DNA from 2 places in the Enterobacter sp. JH25 genome. Region 2 is predicted to be linked to the other one. Evidence: predicted binding sites of a transcription regulator. Region 2 holds the regulator's gene; the other holds the start of a gene.
The links. Region 2 encodes Fur, which represses iron uptake genes when iron is present. Its sites were predicted from a motif close to ATAATAATGAGAACNACTATCAA; they were not measured.
Positions count from the first base shown of each region.

Region 1: the regulator Fur is predicted to act here: its motif matches at 5,709-5,731, upstream of L2Y28_RS05605 (TonB-dependent siderophore receptor).

Region 1 covers NZ_CP091319.1:1,184,752-1,192,441, forward strand. Annotated here, with positions in the region: gene sitB (iron/manganese ABC transporter ATP-binding protein SitB) at 1-565, shown strand, start outside; gene sitC (iron/manganese ABC transporter permease subunit SitC) at 562-1,410, shown strand; gene L2Y28_RS05595 (metal ABC transporter permease) at 1,407-2,246, shown strand; gene entD (enterobactin synthase subunit EntD) at 2,182-2,871, opposite strand; gene L2Y28_RS05605 (TonB-dependent siderophore receptor) at 3,391-5,640, opposite strand; gene fes (enterochelin esterase) at 5,787-6,986, shown strand; gene L2Y28_RS05615 (MbtH family NRPS accessory protein) at 6,997-7,209, shown strand; gene entF (enterobactin non-ribosomal peptide synthetase EntF) at 7,206-7,690, shown strand, end outside.
Region 2 covers NZ_CP091319.1:1,288,588-1,296,277, reverse strand. Annotated here, with positions in the region: gene potE (putrescine-ornithine antiporter) at 1-91, shown strand, start outside; gene pgm (phosphoglucomutase (alpha-D-glucose-1,6-bisphosphate-dependent)) at 202-1,842, opposite strand; gene seqA (replication initiation negative regulator SeqA) at 1,867-2,412, opposite strand; gene ybfF (esterase) at 2,596-3,369, shown strand; gene ybfE (LexA regulated protein) at 3,498-3,785, shown strand; gene fldA (flavodoxin FldA) at 3,941-4,471, shown strand; gene fur (ferric iron uptake transcriptional regulator) at 4,763-5,209, shown strand; gene chiQ (ChiQ/YbfN family lipoprotein) at 5,302-5,628, opposite strand; gene chiP (chitoporin) at 5,676-7,073, opposite strand; gene glnS (glutamine--tRNA ligase) at 7,521-7,690, opposite strand, start outside.

The DNA.
Region 1 (7,690 bases), 100 kb from region 2:
GCCGCAGTCGGAAGAGGTCGACTGGTCATTTCCGGTGCTGGTCGAGGACGTGGTGATGATGGGCCGCTACGGGCATATGGGGTTTCTGCGTCGGCCTAAAGAGCGCGACAGGCAGATTGTAACCGACGCCCTGAAGCGCGTGGATATGCTTGAGCTGCGCCATCGGCAGATTGGCGAGCTCTCCGGCGGCCAAAAGAAGCGTGTGTTTCTGGCGCGGGCGATTGCCCAGCAGGGCGAGGTGATCCTGCTCGACGAGCCGTTTACCGGCGTGGACGTCAAAACCGAAGCCAGGATCATCAGCCTGCTGCGGGAGCTGCGCGACGAGGGTAAAACGATGCTGGTTTCGACCCACAATCTGGGCTCGGTCACGGAATTCTGCGATTACACGGTGATGGTCAAAGGCACCGTGCTGGCGAGCGGCCCGACGGATATCACCTTTACCGCCGAGAATCTTGAGCGCGCCTTCAGCGGCGTGCTGCGCCACGTGGTGCTCAGCGGCTCGGAAGATCGCATTATTACCGACGACGAACGCCCCTTCGTCACGCACCGACAGGAGGCCAAATGAACGCGCTTCTCGAACCCTTCGGCTACGAGTACATGCTCAACGCCATGTGGGTCTCGGCGATGGTGGGCGGGCTGTGCGCGTTTCTCTCCTGCTATCTGATGCTCAAAGGCTGGTCGCTGATCGGCGATGCGCTGTCGCACTCCATCGTGCCGGGCGTAGCGGGCGCTTACATGCTCGGGCTGCCGTTCTCGCTGGGGGCGTTTTTATCGGGCGGGCTGGCGGCGGGCAGCATGCTGTTTCTCAACCAGCGCAGCCGCCTGAAGGAGGACGCCATTATCGGGCTGATCTTCTCCTCGTTTTTCGGGCTGGGGCTGTTTATGGTCTCACTCAACCCGACCTCGGTGAACATTCAGACCATCGTCCTCGGCAATATTCTCGCCATTGCCCCGGAAGATATCGTCCAGCTGGCGATTATCGGCGTGGTGTCGATAGTTATCCTGCTGTTCAAATGGAAAGATCTGATGGTGACCTTTTTTGATGAGAACCACGCCCGCGCCATCGGTCTGCGTCCTGAACGCCTGAAAATTCTCTTCTTCACGCTACTGGCGGTCTCTACCGTGGCGGCGCTGCAAACCGTCGGCGCATTTCTGGTGATCTGTCTGGTGGTTACGCCCGGTGCGACCGCCTGGCTGCTGACCGATCGCTTCCCGCGCCTGTTGATGATTGCCGTCGCCATTGGCAGCATCACCAGCTTCCTCGGTGCGTGGGCCAGCTATTACCTGGACGGCGCCACCGGCGGCATTATCGTGGTCGCCCAGACGCTGCTGTTCCTGCTGGCGTTCGTCTTTGCGCCGAAGCACGGGCTGCTTGCCAGCCGCCGTCGGGCGCGGGAGGCACATCCATGATGACGCTGATCCTCGAACCGTTCCAGTTTGCGTTTATGAACAACGCGCTGCTGATTTCACTCCTGGTGGCCGTGCCCTGCGCGCTGCTGTCGGTTTTTCTGGTGCTGAAAGGCTGGGCGCTGATGGGCGACGCCATGAGCCACGCGGTGTTTCCCGGCGTCGTGCTGGCCTGGATGATGGGCCTGCCGCTGGCGCTGGGCGCATTCGTGGCCGGTCTGTTCTGCGCGGTCGCCACCGGATACCTGAAGGATAACAGCCGAATCAAGCAAGATACGGTTATGGGGATCGTCTTTTCCGGCATGTTCGGCGCCGGGCTGATCCTCTATATCGCCGTCAAACCTGAGGTGCATCTCGACCACATTCTGTTCGGCGATATGCTGGGCATTAACGGGATGGACATTCTGCAAAGCGGTCTCGTCGCGGGGTTAATTGCGCTGGTGATTGGCCTGAAGTGGCGCGATTTTCTGCTGTTCTGCTTTGACTATCAGCAGGCGCAGGCGAGCGGCTTGCGCACCCGCTGGCTGCACTACGGCTTACTGTGCATGGTTTCGCTGACCATCGTGGCGACGCTGAAAGCGGTGGGGATAATTCTGTCGATTTCGCTGCTGATTGCCCCCGGCGCGGTGGCGGTGCTGATTACCCGACGCTTTCACATGGCGCTGCTGGTGGCGGTCGCCGTTTCAGCGCTGGTGTCGGTAAGCGGCGTGTATGCCTCGTTTTATCTCGACAGCGCGCCCGCGCCGACCATTGTGGTCCTGTTCGCGATGGTGTTTATCGTGACGTTTGTGGTGACCAGCGTGAAGGCACGTCGGCAGGAGCGTGTGACAGCAGGGTGATGACCTGTTCGCCGTGCTGCTGCCAGTGAAGGGTGAAGGCAGTGCCTTCCTCAAAGCCTGCAAGTTGACGGGTCAATGCCAGCGTAAGCGTCCTGTCGTCGAGCAGGGTAACGCGGGCGCTGTCAAAACCCATCCAGGCCTGCACCTGCGGAAAGAGGGCCTTGAACAGGCTCTCTTTGGCGCTGAACGCCAGCGTCAGGGCGAGGGCGAACGGGTATCCCGAGCGGGAAAGCACAGGTTCTTCCTGCGTATCAATAATGCCGTCTTTGATTTCCCTGGCTTCGTTTTCGGAAAGGATCGTTTCACAATCGATGCCGATAAGCGCCGGGTGATGCGTGACGACGGCCATCGCCTGCGTGCCGCTGTGGGTGATGCTGCCGGAAATACCTTGCGGCCAGAGCGGTTCGCCGCTGGGTCCGATGCCGGGGATTACGCGCTCGTTTAGCGCATGCGCCGCGGCGATGCGGCCTGCCAGGTGGTCGGATTTGCGCTTGCGTCCGGCGTCAGCCAGCTGTGCGTGATGGGGCAGCCAGAGGAGATCGGCGTCGGTGAAGGTGGTGGGGTCGAAAGTGATGCGGTGAAGGGTGTGGCCGGCGAGAGAAAATGTGCTGTGGGTTGTGTGCATGGTTTTCCCTTCAGTATTGTGCGGCCTGATGCCCTCACCCCGGCCCTCTCCCAAAGGGCTGAGGGTTCCCCACAAATTAATGCGAGCACTGAGCAATCCCCTCGCCCCTCCGGGGAGAGGGTTAGGGTGAGGGGAACATACGGCGGTGGTGGTCATTCCGTTCACTTTATGTTCCTTGCTACTCTGTAACGACATGACCGGTGAACGTGCCAGGGTGGCTCAGTCGCCACCACCCTGGCGACCCGGGCTCCCGGCGGTAAATCGCCGCTTCGCGGTGCCCTCGGCTCATTCCTTCCGGCTTATCGGGTACGGGCGGAGGCAACGTCCCTGTAAAGCCGCCCTCTCGGCGCATCCCTGCGCCTCGCCCCGGCCGGAAGGCAAACGCCTCAGCGATTTACAGCCGGACCAGGGCATCGCTGACAGCCCTCAGTCATTTAGAAAGCAACTTTATTGCTTCTGCATAAAAAAATTACTGGGGATCCCTCAGCCCACAGGGAGAGGGGGAAGTCACTGCCTGTATCAGAACCTCGTATTCACGCTCATGTACCAGGTGCGACCCGGCTCATTATACGTATACGCACCCGCACCGTACATATACGCACCCGTCGTGGTATTACCCGTGGTCTGGGCGTTACCGGCGCGCCACTGGCGCTTGTCGAAGACGTTGTCCACGCCGCCGGTCAGGCTGACGTTTTTGGTCACGTCCCAGGTCGCGCTCAGGCCAACGATGCTGTACGGGCTGACTTCGTCTTTCTCAGACCCGGTCACCGGCTGACCTTTGTAGTTGTACTTCTTCGGCTGCTGCTTGCCGTACCAGGTGAAGGTCGACTGCAATGAGACATCCTGACGTACCTGCCAGCTCAGGGTAGAGTTCAGCGTATACTCCGGGATGATCGACAGACGATCGCCGGTCTCCTTGTTCTTGCTTTGCAGCATGTAAGTGATGTTGTTGGTCCAGTTGATGGTGTCGCTGACCGGCACGTTCAGGGAGCCTTCCAGACCTTCTACTACCGCCTTCGGCACGTTTTCCCACTGGTAGATATCGGTGGTGACTTTGCCGGTGGACGTCTGGCCAATCGGCGCATAGCCCGTTTCAATCTTGTTGCGGTAGTCGTTGCGGAACCAGGTCACGCCCGCCAGCCAGCCGTCGCGTTTCCACTCCAGGCCAATCTCTTTGTTGATGCTGGTTTCCGCTTTCAGATCGTCGTTACCCATCATGTAGCAGCCCACGCCGTCGGAACTGGCGTAGCAGCCCTGGCCTTTACTGTACAGCAGGTAGTTCGGGTTGGTCTGATACAGGCTTGGCGCTTTATAGGCGCGCGCGATGCCCATCTTCAGGGTGAAGTCATCCCCCAGACCCTGCGACAGGTTCAGGGACGGGCTCCAGTTATTACCCACAATGGTGTGGTGGTCGAAGCGCAGGGCAGGGGTCAGCATGGTGCTGTCGGTCAGCTCCATGTTGTTTTCGGCAAACAGGGAGAAGATCTCCGCTGAAGTGTACGGGCTACGGTCTTCGCTCATGCCCGGGATGGTGCCGCCCTGCTGGGTTTGCGTGAAGGAGGTCGAGTCCTTCATGCGCTGCTGGTTCCACTCGGTGCCGAGCGTCAGGTTTTGATTCACAATGAAATCAATCGGCAGGTTGATTTCGCTGTGCAGCATCACGTCGGCCAGGTCGGTATCGGTGAATTTATTGCTGTTGAACAGGCCTTCCAGACCGCCCGCCAGGCCTTCGCCCAGACGCGAGTTGCGGGTGTGCTCGTACTGCGCCCAGTTGCTGGTGGTAATGCCGTTATCCCAGCCGCCGTTCCAGGTCACCGCGAAGTTCTGACGATAGATACGGTTAGTCTCTTTACCGTAGTTCTTCTTCACCAGCCCGCTTGAGCTGTTGTCGTTGTTGGTATTCTGGGTATCGCCCGCGTAAAGGTTGTTCTGGCGGCTGTATCCCGCCTCAAACTCCAGGGACTGCATAGGCGCAAAGTCCCAGCGCACCACGCCGTTGATGTCTTTATTCTCGACCCCTTCACGGCCTGCCGGCAGCGTGTCGGCATATGCGCCGGTACGGTCAGACTGATGGCCCTGGTTAATGTCCCAGGCGTCGGCCTGGGTTTTATCCAGGTTACCGTACATGCGGAAGCTGAAATCCCCGCCCAGCGGGCCGCTCAGGCTGAAGTTAGTGCGTTTGGTGGAACCTTCGTCTTTATGCTCTGGCGCGTTCAGGTAGGTGTTCCAGGAGCCGTGCCACTGGTCGTCGAATTTTTTGGTGATGATGTTCACCACGCCGCCCGCCGCGCCGTTACCGTAGCGTGCAGCGGCCGGGCCACGGATCACTTCGATGCGCTCGATCATCTCTGGCGGTACCCAGCCGGTATCGCCGCGGGTGTCACGCTCGCCGCGCCAGCCCAGACGGATGGAGTTGCGGCTGGTGACCGGCTTGCCGTCAATCAGGATCAGGGTGTTTTCCGGGCCCATGCCGCGAATGTCAATCTGACGGTTGTTCCCGCGCTGGCCGCTGGTGGAGTTGCCGGTCAGGTTAACGCCCGGCATGGTGCGGATGATTTCCGCCACGTCGCGCGCGGGCGGGTTTTTGCGGATCTCATCGGCGGTGATGGTTGACACGCCCGGCGCCTGCAAATTCTGCTCGGCGGCGGTGATCACCATGGTGTCTTCGTGCTGCGCGGAGGCGGTGTTGTCGTCTGCCATGGCGGGCAGCGCGACACCATAAATCCCTAAATTGACCAGCAAGGCCAGAGAGTGAATCTTCTTATTCATTGTACGTCCCGCTTTTATGGTTATTTAATGAGCGCGCTTCCCACAGCGCGGGCATTACGCTATTGCAAATGCAAATAGTTATCAATAATATTATCAATAAAATTTGCTCTGAAACAAAAAAGACTGTTAAACATGGGGTTATAAGGGTGACGGCGTTAACAACCGGAAGTGAAGCGTGGTGGCAGGCGAAAAACGGGCCGGAACGGGAACGTCATCAGGAAAACTATCGCGTGACATTCTGGTGGCGGGACCCGGCGGGAACGCAGAAAACGTCGACGATTAAACGCGTCTGGCTCTACGTCACCGGCGTGACCGATCACCATCAAAATGCCCGTCCGCAGTCCCTTGAACGTATCCCGGATACCGACGTCTGGCAGTGGCAGGGCGAGTTCAGCCCCGAATGGCGCGGCAGCTACTGTTTTATCCCCTCCGACAATGAAGATGATTTTGCCAGCGCAGTGTTTGAAGGCGAGCAGCCGGACCGCATGGCGCTGCGCGAAGGCTGGCGCAAACTGCTGCCGCACGCGGTTTCCGATCCGCTGAATGCCCAGAGCTGGCGCGGCGGACGCGGGCACGCCGTCTCGGCGCTGGAGATGCCGGAGGCGCCCGTACAGCCCGGCTGGAATCATCCCGATACGCCCTATAAAAAGCCTGTCTGCATTGAGTGGCACAGCGCGCGTCTGAAGAACCATCGCCGCGTGTGGATTTTTACCACCGGGGATGAAAGCCCCGAGCGCCCGCTGGCGGTGCTGCTTGATGGGCAATTCTGGGCCGAAAGCATGCCCGTCTGGCCTGCGCTGGCGTCGCTCACCCATGAAGGCAAACTGCCGCCTGCGGTTTATGTCTTAATCGACGTCATTGACACCGCACACCGCAGCCGCGAGCTGCCGTGCAACCCTGATTTCTGGCTGGCGGTGCAGGACGAACTCCTCCCGCAGGTGAAAAGCATGGCCCCGTTCAGCGACCGCGCCGACCATACCGTGGTGGCGGGCCAAAGCTTCGGCGGGCTCTCTTCCCTCTATGCGGGCCTCAGCTGGCCGCAGCGTTTTGGCTGCATCCTCAGCCAGTCCGGATCCTACTGGTGGCCGCACCGCGGCGCGCAGCAGGACGGGCTGCTCATTGAACAACTCAAAGCGGGTGAAAAAACCGCTCGCGGGCTGCGCATCGTCCTTGAGGCCGGGCGCAACGAGCCGCTTATCTTACGCGCAAACCAGGCGATCCTCGCCGAACTACACACTCAGCAACCGGTTTTCTGGCGTCAGGTTGACGGCGGACACGATGCGCTTTGCTGGCGCGGTGGGCTGACACAGGGGCTGATGACCCTCTGGCAGCCGCTTATTCAATAACGGAGTCTGTATGGAATTCAGCAATCCTTTCGATAATCCGCAGGGACAGTTCGCCATTTTGCAAAATGACCAGGGGCAGTACAGCCTGTGGCCGCAGGAGTGCGAGTTGCCCACGGGCTGGCGCGTGGTGTGCGAACCGCAATCTCAGGAGGCGTGCCAGCAGTGGCTGGCGGAACAGTGGCAGACGCTTGAGCCGTCTTATTTTGCGGGGAAGCGCGCATGAACCGTCTCCCTCTTGTCGCCGCCCAGCCGGGGATCTGGATGGCAGAGCAGCTTTCCTCCCTGCCAAACGCCTGGAGCGTGGCGCACTACACCGAACTGAAAGGCGCTATCGACGCGCCGTTGCTGGCAAAAGCCATCGCAGTAGGCATGATGCAGGCCGACACCCTGCGCACGCGTTTCGCTGAGGATAACGGCGAGGTGTGGCAGTGGGTCGATGAGGCCATGATCCTGCCGGAGCCGTCCATTGTGCGCGTTAACTCCCACGACGCCGCCGTGGCGCTGATGGAGGCCGATCTCAACCAGAACCTGCGCGTCGACAGCGGTCAGCCGCTGGCGTTTCACCAGCTGATTCAGGTGGGAGAAAACCACTGGTACTGGTATCAGCGGTATCATCATCTGGTGGTAGATGGCTTCAGTTTCCCGGCCATTACCCGTCAAATCGCCGCCATTTACGCTGCGTGGCAGAAAGGTGAACCTGCGCC
Region 2 (7,690 bases):
GATGCTGTATGGCGCGATGGTGACCTTTATGGGCTGGACGCTGTACGGTCTGGTATCGCCGAGATTTGAACTGAAGAATAAGCATAGTTAAAAAAGAAGCCCGGTGGCGCTAACGCTTACCGGGTCTACGAGATCACTGTTTTCTCCCTCTCCCTGTGGGAGAGGGCCGGGGTGAGGGCATCAGCCCGCACCAGGCACCATTTACGCGTTTTTCAGCACTTCGCTGACAATCTCTACCGCTTCTTTCTCAATCTGCTGGCGGTGCTCAGCGCCGAGGAAGCTTTCGCAATAGATTTTATACGCATCTTCCGTACCGGATGGACGCGCGGCGAACCAGCCGTTTTCGGTCATCACCTTCAGGCCGCCGATGGATGCGCCGTTACCCGGTGCCGCCGTCAGACGCGCGGTGATCGGGTCACCTGCCAGGGTGCTTGCGCTGACCATCTCCGGAGAGAGTTTGGACAGAGCGGCTTTCTGAGCAGAGGTCGCGCCAGCCTGAATACGGTTATAGCTTGGCGCACCAAAGCGTCCTGCCAGGTCGTTGTAATGTTCCTGCGGGTTCTTACCGGTAACCGCGGTGATTTCCGCCGCCAGCAGGCACATGATGATGCCGTCTTTATCGGTTGACCATGGGGTGCCGTCGAAGCGCAGGAAGGATGCCCCCGCGCTCTCTTCACCACCAAAGCCGAAGCTGCCGTCGTGCAGACCGTCAACAAACCACTTGAAGCCCACCGGCACTTCCACCAGCTTGCGGCCCAGCGCATCGACCACACGGTCAATCATGGCGGAAGAGACCAGCGTTTTACCCACCGCAACCTCTTTGCCCCACTGCGGACGATGCTGGAAGAGATAATTGATCGCCACAGCCAGGTAGTGGTTAGGGTTCATCAGCCCAGCGGGGGTGACGATACCGTGACGGTCGTAGTCCGGGTCGTTGGCAAACGCCAGATCGAACTTGTCGCGCAGCGCCAGCAGGCCCGCCATCGCGCATTCGGAAGAGCAGTCCATACGGATCGCGCCGTCTTTGTCCAGGTGCATAAAGCGGAAGGTCTGATCGACGTGATCGTTCACGATGGTCAGATCCAGCTTGTAGTGCTCGGCAATGCGTTTCCAGTATTCAATACCGGAGCCGCCCAGCGGATCCACGCCCAGCTTCAGACCGGCTTTCTGGATAGCGGCCATATCGACGATATCCGCCAGCCCTTCCACGAACGGCTGCACCAGATCCTGCTCTTTCACGTGGCCGGACGCCATGGCTTCATCCAGCGAGATGCGCTTCACGCCGTTCAGACCGTTAGCCAGTAACGCGTTGGCGCGATCTTCCACCACTTTCGTGACGTTGGTATCCGCCGGGCCACCGTTAGGTGGGTTGTACTTGATGCCGCCATCTTCCGGTGGGTTGTGGGACGGGGTGATCACAATACCGTCCGCCTGCGCGCCACCTTTTTTGTTATGTACCAGAATAGCGTTAGAAACCGCAGGCGTTGGCGTGAAACCGTTGTTCTCCTGAACAATCACGTCTACGCCGTTTGCCGCCAGTACTTCCAGCACGGAGATAAAGGCAGGTTCAGACAGGGCGTGGGTATCTTTCCCAACATAGCACGGACCGGTGACGCCATTTTTGGCGCGCTCTTCCGCGATGGCCTGAGCAATGGCCAGAATGTGCGGTTCGTTAAAGCTATGGCGCGCCGCGCTGCCGCGGTGGCCAGATGTACCAAACTTCACTGCGTGTTCTGCGTTGCCCACCACCGGCTTCAGCACGTAGTACTGCGCGGTCAGTTGAGCGACGTTAATCAAATCGCGTTGTTGTGCAGGTTGTCCTGCACGGCTGTGATTTGCCATTGCCTGGTCCTTCTGATGCAAGGGTTAAATTGTACCGCAAACCTTTTCGATCAATTCCGCCGGGAACTGCATGGACTGCATGATATGTTCGATCATGCTGCACTTGCGGCCCGTATTGGTATTGGTGATCACCCAGTATGGCGTACCGGGAACATGTTTGGGTTTGGTTTGGTTGCCATTTTGCAGCAGGGTCTGCTCGTCACCTGCGAAGTAAACGCGCGTGCGACCGTGCAGCGACTCTGTCGCTTCTGCAAATGCGTTGTTATCCAGTGAGTAAAGTGTAGACAGCACCAGCATAAAGCGGTTAACCGCCTTTTTCTGCTCTGCATATTCATCAGACAGCAGCAGCTCGCGCATCGCGCGCACTTTGTCTTTTGCCGGCATGACGGCAGGTTTTACTTGTGCAACAACGCTCGGCTGAGACACGACATCTTTAGTGACAGGAGTGGGCTGTGAGGCGGCGGAAATTTTAAGCATGCGCCGTAAAATGTCGGACGCGCTCTCCCCAATATGCCGCGTCTGGCTGGCAATATACTGATAGAGTTCGTCATCAACTTCGATTGTTTTCATCTTAATCCAGTGCGATATCTTATCTGAATACAAGTCGTTGAGATTATAAGGTCTAATCCCAACAGCGGATAGCGTCAAACCAGGTTGGCGGCAAAAGTCAGATTAAACTGGATCCTTGCCCCCGGGCGGCAGAATGGTCAACATGATACCCTAACCTGACAAACCTAAAAAAAGAACTTTGCCATGAAATTGAATACCCGAGCGCAAACTGCACAATCGCCGAACAATAATTCTCCCATCGTACTGGTTCACGGCCTGTTTGGTAGTCTGGATAACCTGGGCGTGCTGGCGCGCGATTTAGTGACCGATCACGAGATCCTCCAGGTTGATATGCGCAATCACGGTCTTTCAGGACGCTCGGAGGAGATGACCTACGCAGCCATGGCGCAGGATCTGCGGGACACCCTCGATGCGAATAATATCCAGAAAGCGACGCTCATCGGGCATTCAATGGGCGGTAAAGCGGTGATGGCGCTTACAGCGCTGGCCCCTGAGCGAATTTCCGGTCTGGTGGTCATTGACGTTGCGCCCGTCAATTACGACGTTCGCCGTCACGATGAGATTTTCGCTGCGATCAATGCTGTGACAGAGTCAGGCGTCTCCACACGCCAGCAGGCGGCAGCCGTTATGCGCGAGCATCTCGATGAAGAAGGCGTGGTCCAGTTCCTGCTGAAATCCTTTGTTGACGGACAATGGCGCTTTAACGTCCCGGTACTGTGGGATCAGTATTCGCATATTGTGGGGTGGGAAAATGTCCCCGCCTGGCCGCACCCTACCCTCTTTATTCGCGGCGGCAACTCCCCTTACGTCACTGACGCGTATCGTGACACGCTGCTGGCGCAATTTCCGCAGGCTCGCGCTCACGTCATCGCCGGTGCCGGGCACTGGGTCCACGCGGAAAAACCGGATGCGGTCCTGCGCGCCATTCGCCGCTATCTTACTGATACAGCGAATTGATTAAAAAGCCAGCGACCGGAAGACGACGGGCTTCCAGTCGTTGGCGTGTGGATATGGGTGATGTATGATGGCGCGCTTATCGCCCGGGCATTAGCAGGGCGGCGTGTTTCCCCCGAAGTCTCAGAATCATGGCCAAAGAACAAACGGACCGTACGACACTAGATCTGTTCGCGAATGAGCGTCGACCGGGACGACCGAAAACGAATCCGCTTTCGCGCGATGAACAGCTGCGTATCAATAAACGCAACCAGCTTAAACGCGATAAAAATCGTGGGCTTAAGCGTGTCGAACTCAAGCTGAATGCCGATGCCGTCGATGCGCTTAACGAGTTAGCTGACGCGCGCAACATCAGCCGCAGCGAACTGATCGAAGAGATGCTGATCGCCCAGCTTGAGACGTTACGCGGCAAGGCGTGAGTCAGAAAATCCCCAATATTACCTTTTTCATGTAGCACAGAGTGCAGTCCTGCGTGATAGCTGTTTCCGCAGGGTTGCCTGTTCTGCTATTATTGCCCTTATCCGTGGACAATTTGCGCCACCATACCATTAAGTTTCAAGAGGTTATTTTACTCATGGCAATCATCGGCATTTTCTTTGGCAGTGATACCGGCAATACTGAAAATATCGCAAAAAACATTCAAAAACAGCTCGGTAAAGACGTTGCTGATGTGCATGACATCGCCAAGAGCAGCAAAGAAGATCTCGAGGGCTATGACATCCTGCTGCTGGGCATCCCGACCTGGTACTACGGTGAAGCACAGTGTGACTGGGACGATTTCTTCCCGACGCTGGAAGAAGTCGACTTCAACGGCAAGCTGGTTGCCCTGTTTGGCTGTGGCGATCAGGAAGACTACGCTGAGTATTTCTGTGATGCGCTGGGCACTATTCGTGACATCATTGAGCCGCGCGGTGCGGCGATTGTTGGTCACTGGCCAACAGCGGGTTACCACTTCGAAGCTTCCAAAGGTCTGGCAGATGACGATCACTTCGTTGGCCTTGCCATTGATGAAGACCGTCAGCCAGAGCTGACCGCAGAGCGTGTAGAAAAATGGGTTAAGCAGGTTCGTGAAGAGCTGAACCTGGACGATATCCTTAACGCCTGATATCCCTGCGGCGCAACTCCGGTTGCGCCCGTTGTTCAGGTAAAACCGATTAAATTAATTGCTACAAACTTTTAACTTTTTCGTCCAGACCTGTACAATATCCCCCTGGTAAAAAGTGGGTGCCATCGAACAAGTTTGTTGGTGATACCACGTTTTTATAAGCATACTTTGCTTGAGACTTGCAGTTTTCATTTAGCCATGGCAGTTCTATAATGAGACGCATTATCCCAAGTGCATTTTCTGTCACTTCTTCTTTTGAAGTGAATCGTTTAGCAACAGGACAGATTCCGCATGACTGACAACAATACCGCATTAAAGAAAGCTGGCCTGAAAGTAACGCTTCCTCGGTTAAAAATCCTTGAAGTGCTTCAGGGGCCAGACAATCACCATGTCAGTGCGGAAGACCTTTATAAGCGTCTTATCGATATGGGTGAAGAGATTGGGCTGGCAACCGTCTATCGTGTGCTGAACCAGTTTGATGACGCGGGCATTGTTACTCGTCATAATTTCGAAGGCGGTAAATCCGTGTTCGAGCTGACTCAGCAGCACCACCACGATCACCTGATCTGCCTCGACTGTGGCAAGGTCATTGAATTTAGCGATGATTCCATTGAATCACGCCAGCGTGAAATCGCCGCCCGTCATGGCATCCGCCTGACCAACCACAGCCTGTACCTGTACGGTCACTGTGCTGAAGGGGATTGCCGCGAAAATGAACATGCGCACGACGCAAAATAAGTCAGTGTTCATACTCTGAGCCAGCCGTGAGGTTGGCTTTTTTTTGCCTGGAAAAAGCCCGGTAAGCGCAGCGCCACCGGGCGTAAAGCAACTTATTTATTGTTATTGCGAATCTCGTCCCAAATCTTATCGCAACGCTTCGCCACTTCCTGATCGTTACCGGTTTTACGCGCCTGAATACAGGCCTGGTAATCCATCACGCGAACGTTTTCCTGCGTGGCGAATTGCTCATGGGCTTTGTCTTTTTTCAGCACGTTCAGCACGCTTTGACAGGCTTCAATCTTCTCAGGTGAACCTTGTGCGGTATTGATGCAAGCGCTATACGCCTCTTTCAGACGGGAGTCTTCTTTCGGCGCCTGATCCTGCGCGCACGCCACCAGCCCGAATGCCAGCAGCGCAACGATTACCCTTTTTTTCATCATGTTCAGTCTCCATAACGGCGGGACACAGCCCGCCGCAGCATTCATCAGAAGATGGTAAATGGCGCAATGACCATAAATTTCACGTCGCGCTCATCCTGGAAGATGTTGCCGTAACCGCCCGCGTAGCTCGGGATATCGGAGTGGTTGTCATACTGGGTGAAGTGCAGTTTGAACATCGTGCCTTTCGCACGCCCCTCCTGCAGGGTGTAAATCGCATCCAGACTGTATGAAGACTCTTTCAGACGGTAGTTCGGATCGTAGTAGGCGTCTGGCGTAGCCATATCCGCTGGCTTCGCGTCCCAGGCGTACGCGTAGGACGCGCCCACTGCCCAGCCAGGCAGGTTCCAGTTCTTCAGGTCATACATTGCGCCGAAGAAGACTGCTTTTTCGCCGTCGGCGTTGAAGTCAGAGCGGTTATCCCACCAGATATCCAGACGACCGTTGGAAGAGGCGTAGGTTGGCGTCATACGTTGCAGGAAATAGCCCTGCTGCCCTTCTGCCTTGACCCATGTACCCTCCAGACGCAAATCAACCTGACCCACCTTGTAGCCGAAGGTCAGCGCCTGTAACCACGCGGTGCCGTCATAAATATCATTTACGCTGCCATCGCTGACCTTGTCGCGCGTACCGTAGAACTGATAGCTGGTGCTCAGCGGGCTACCTGCGATATCAAATTTGTAGCTGGCTTTAGCAAAGTACTGATCAATATAACCTTCAGCCTGACCAAAAGCCGCTTCCAGCACCAGATCGTTTTTGAAGTCGTACTTCGCCCCCAGCGAGTGGAGATAATCAACTTTGGTTTTTTTATCGTTTTGATAGAACTTGTCCATCTCAATGTGCCACGGCGCTTTGTACTCGTTGGTCCACATATAGGAGAAGCTCAACGCCCCCGCATCGCCGTAGTCAAAATTAGCACCGGCTTCCGCGCCCTGATAGGTACCTGGCATAAAGCTCCAGTGCGGCGCTAACAGCGTCTGACCGGTTGGCTGGATATAACCACCACGCGCCCAGACCGGGCCATATTTGAATTTTGCAGCCGCTTTATACAGGCTGATTCCGCTTTTATCGCCGGACCAGTCTTCGTCGTAAGCTTTATTGCTGGAGGAGAACGCAATTTCGTTCGGATGGCCGCTGTCGCCATTTTCGGCCATTTCAATTGCGGTGAACGCTGCAATATCGATCCCGAACATATCGGCGGCATATCCCGACTGGAAATCCAGGTTGGCGTTCCAGGTCGAGTGAGAAAGGTTAGTTTTGTATTTATCTTCAGTGACGTCTTTACGGTCACGCTCACGTTGCCAGTAATAAATACCGCCCGTAAGGGTGGAATCTTCAATGAAACCTGCTGCTTTTGCCTCTGGCGCAACCACCAGGCCCGACATTGCTGTCACACCGGCGATAGCCAGCGCCAGCGCACTACGTTTGCCACTGAACGTACGCATAGATTATTCCTCTTTGACGAATTAAAACGCCTTAAACGGCGAAAAACAGAAAAGACCAAATGGTCAGGGGTAGTCAGAAATACCCTCGAATTAACTACCGTCTTTAGGTTATTTTTCGCGACGCGAATTATCAATGCTTTTAATCAGGCAAAAGTCAGGATTATGACGAAGAGCACATATTTCGTAGTGCTTTGTAACATTTACCGTGAAGCGAGTACTGGCGGGGGAATACGCTAATTTTCAGTAAGTAACATTGAGATTGAGAATATATTTTTCAGCGTTTCAGTTTTTGGAAAACAACAAACTTTTTTTAAATAAAATAAGTAGCACCACATTGACCTGGAATGTTGGCTTTAAAAGATTATCCCGATGCTTAACGACATGATCGTTAAATAAAAAAACGCCGCATTACGCGGCGTTTGTTTCTCATTGACCAGAGCAGCGTTATTATTCGCCGATCTTAGTCCAGGTATCACGCAGACCCACGGTACGGTTAAATACTGGTTTTTCTGCCGTGCTGTAACGGCTGTCCAGGCAGAAATAACCCTCACGTTCGAACTGGAACGCTTTACCGGCTTCAGCGGCTTTCAGAGACGGCTCGGCATACCCCTGCTTGA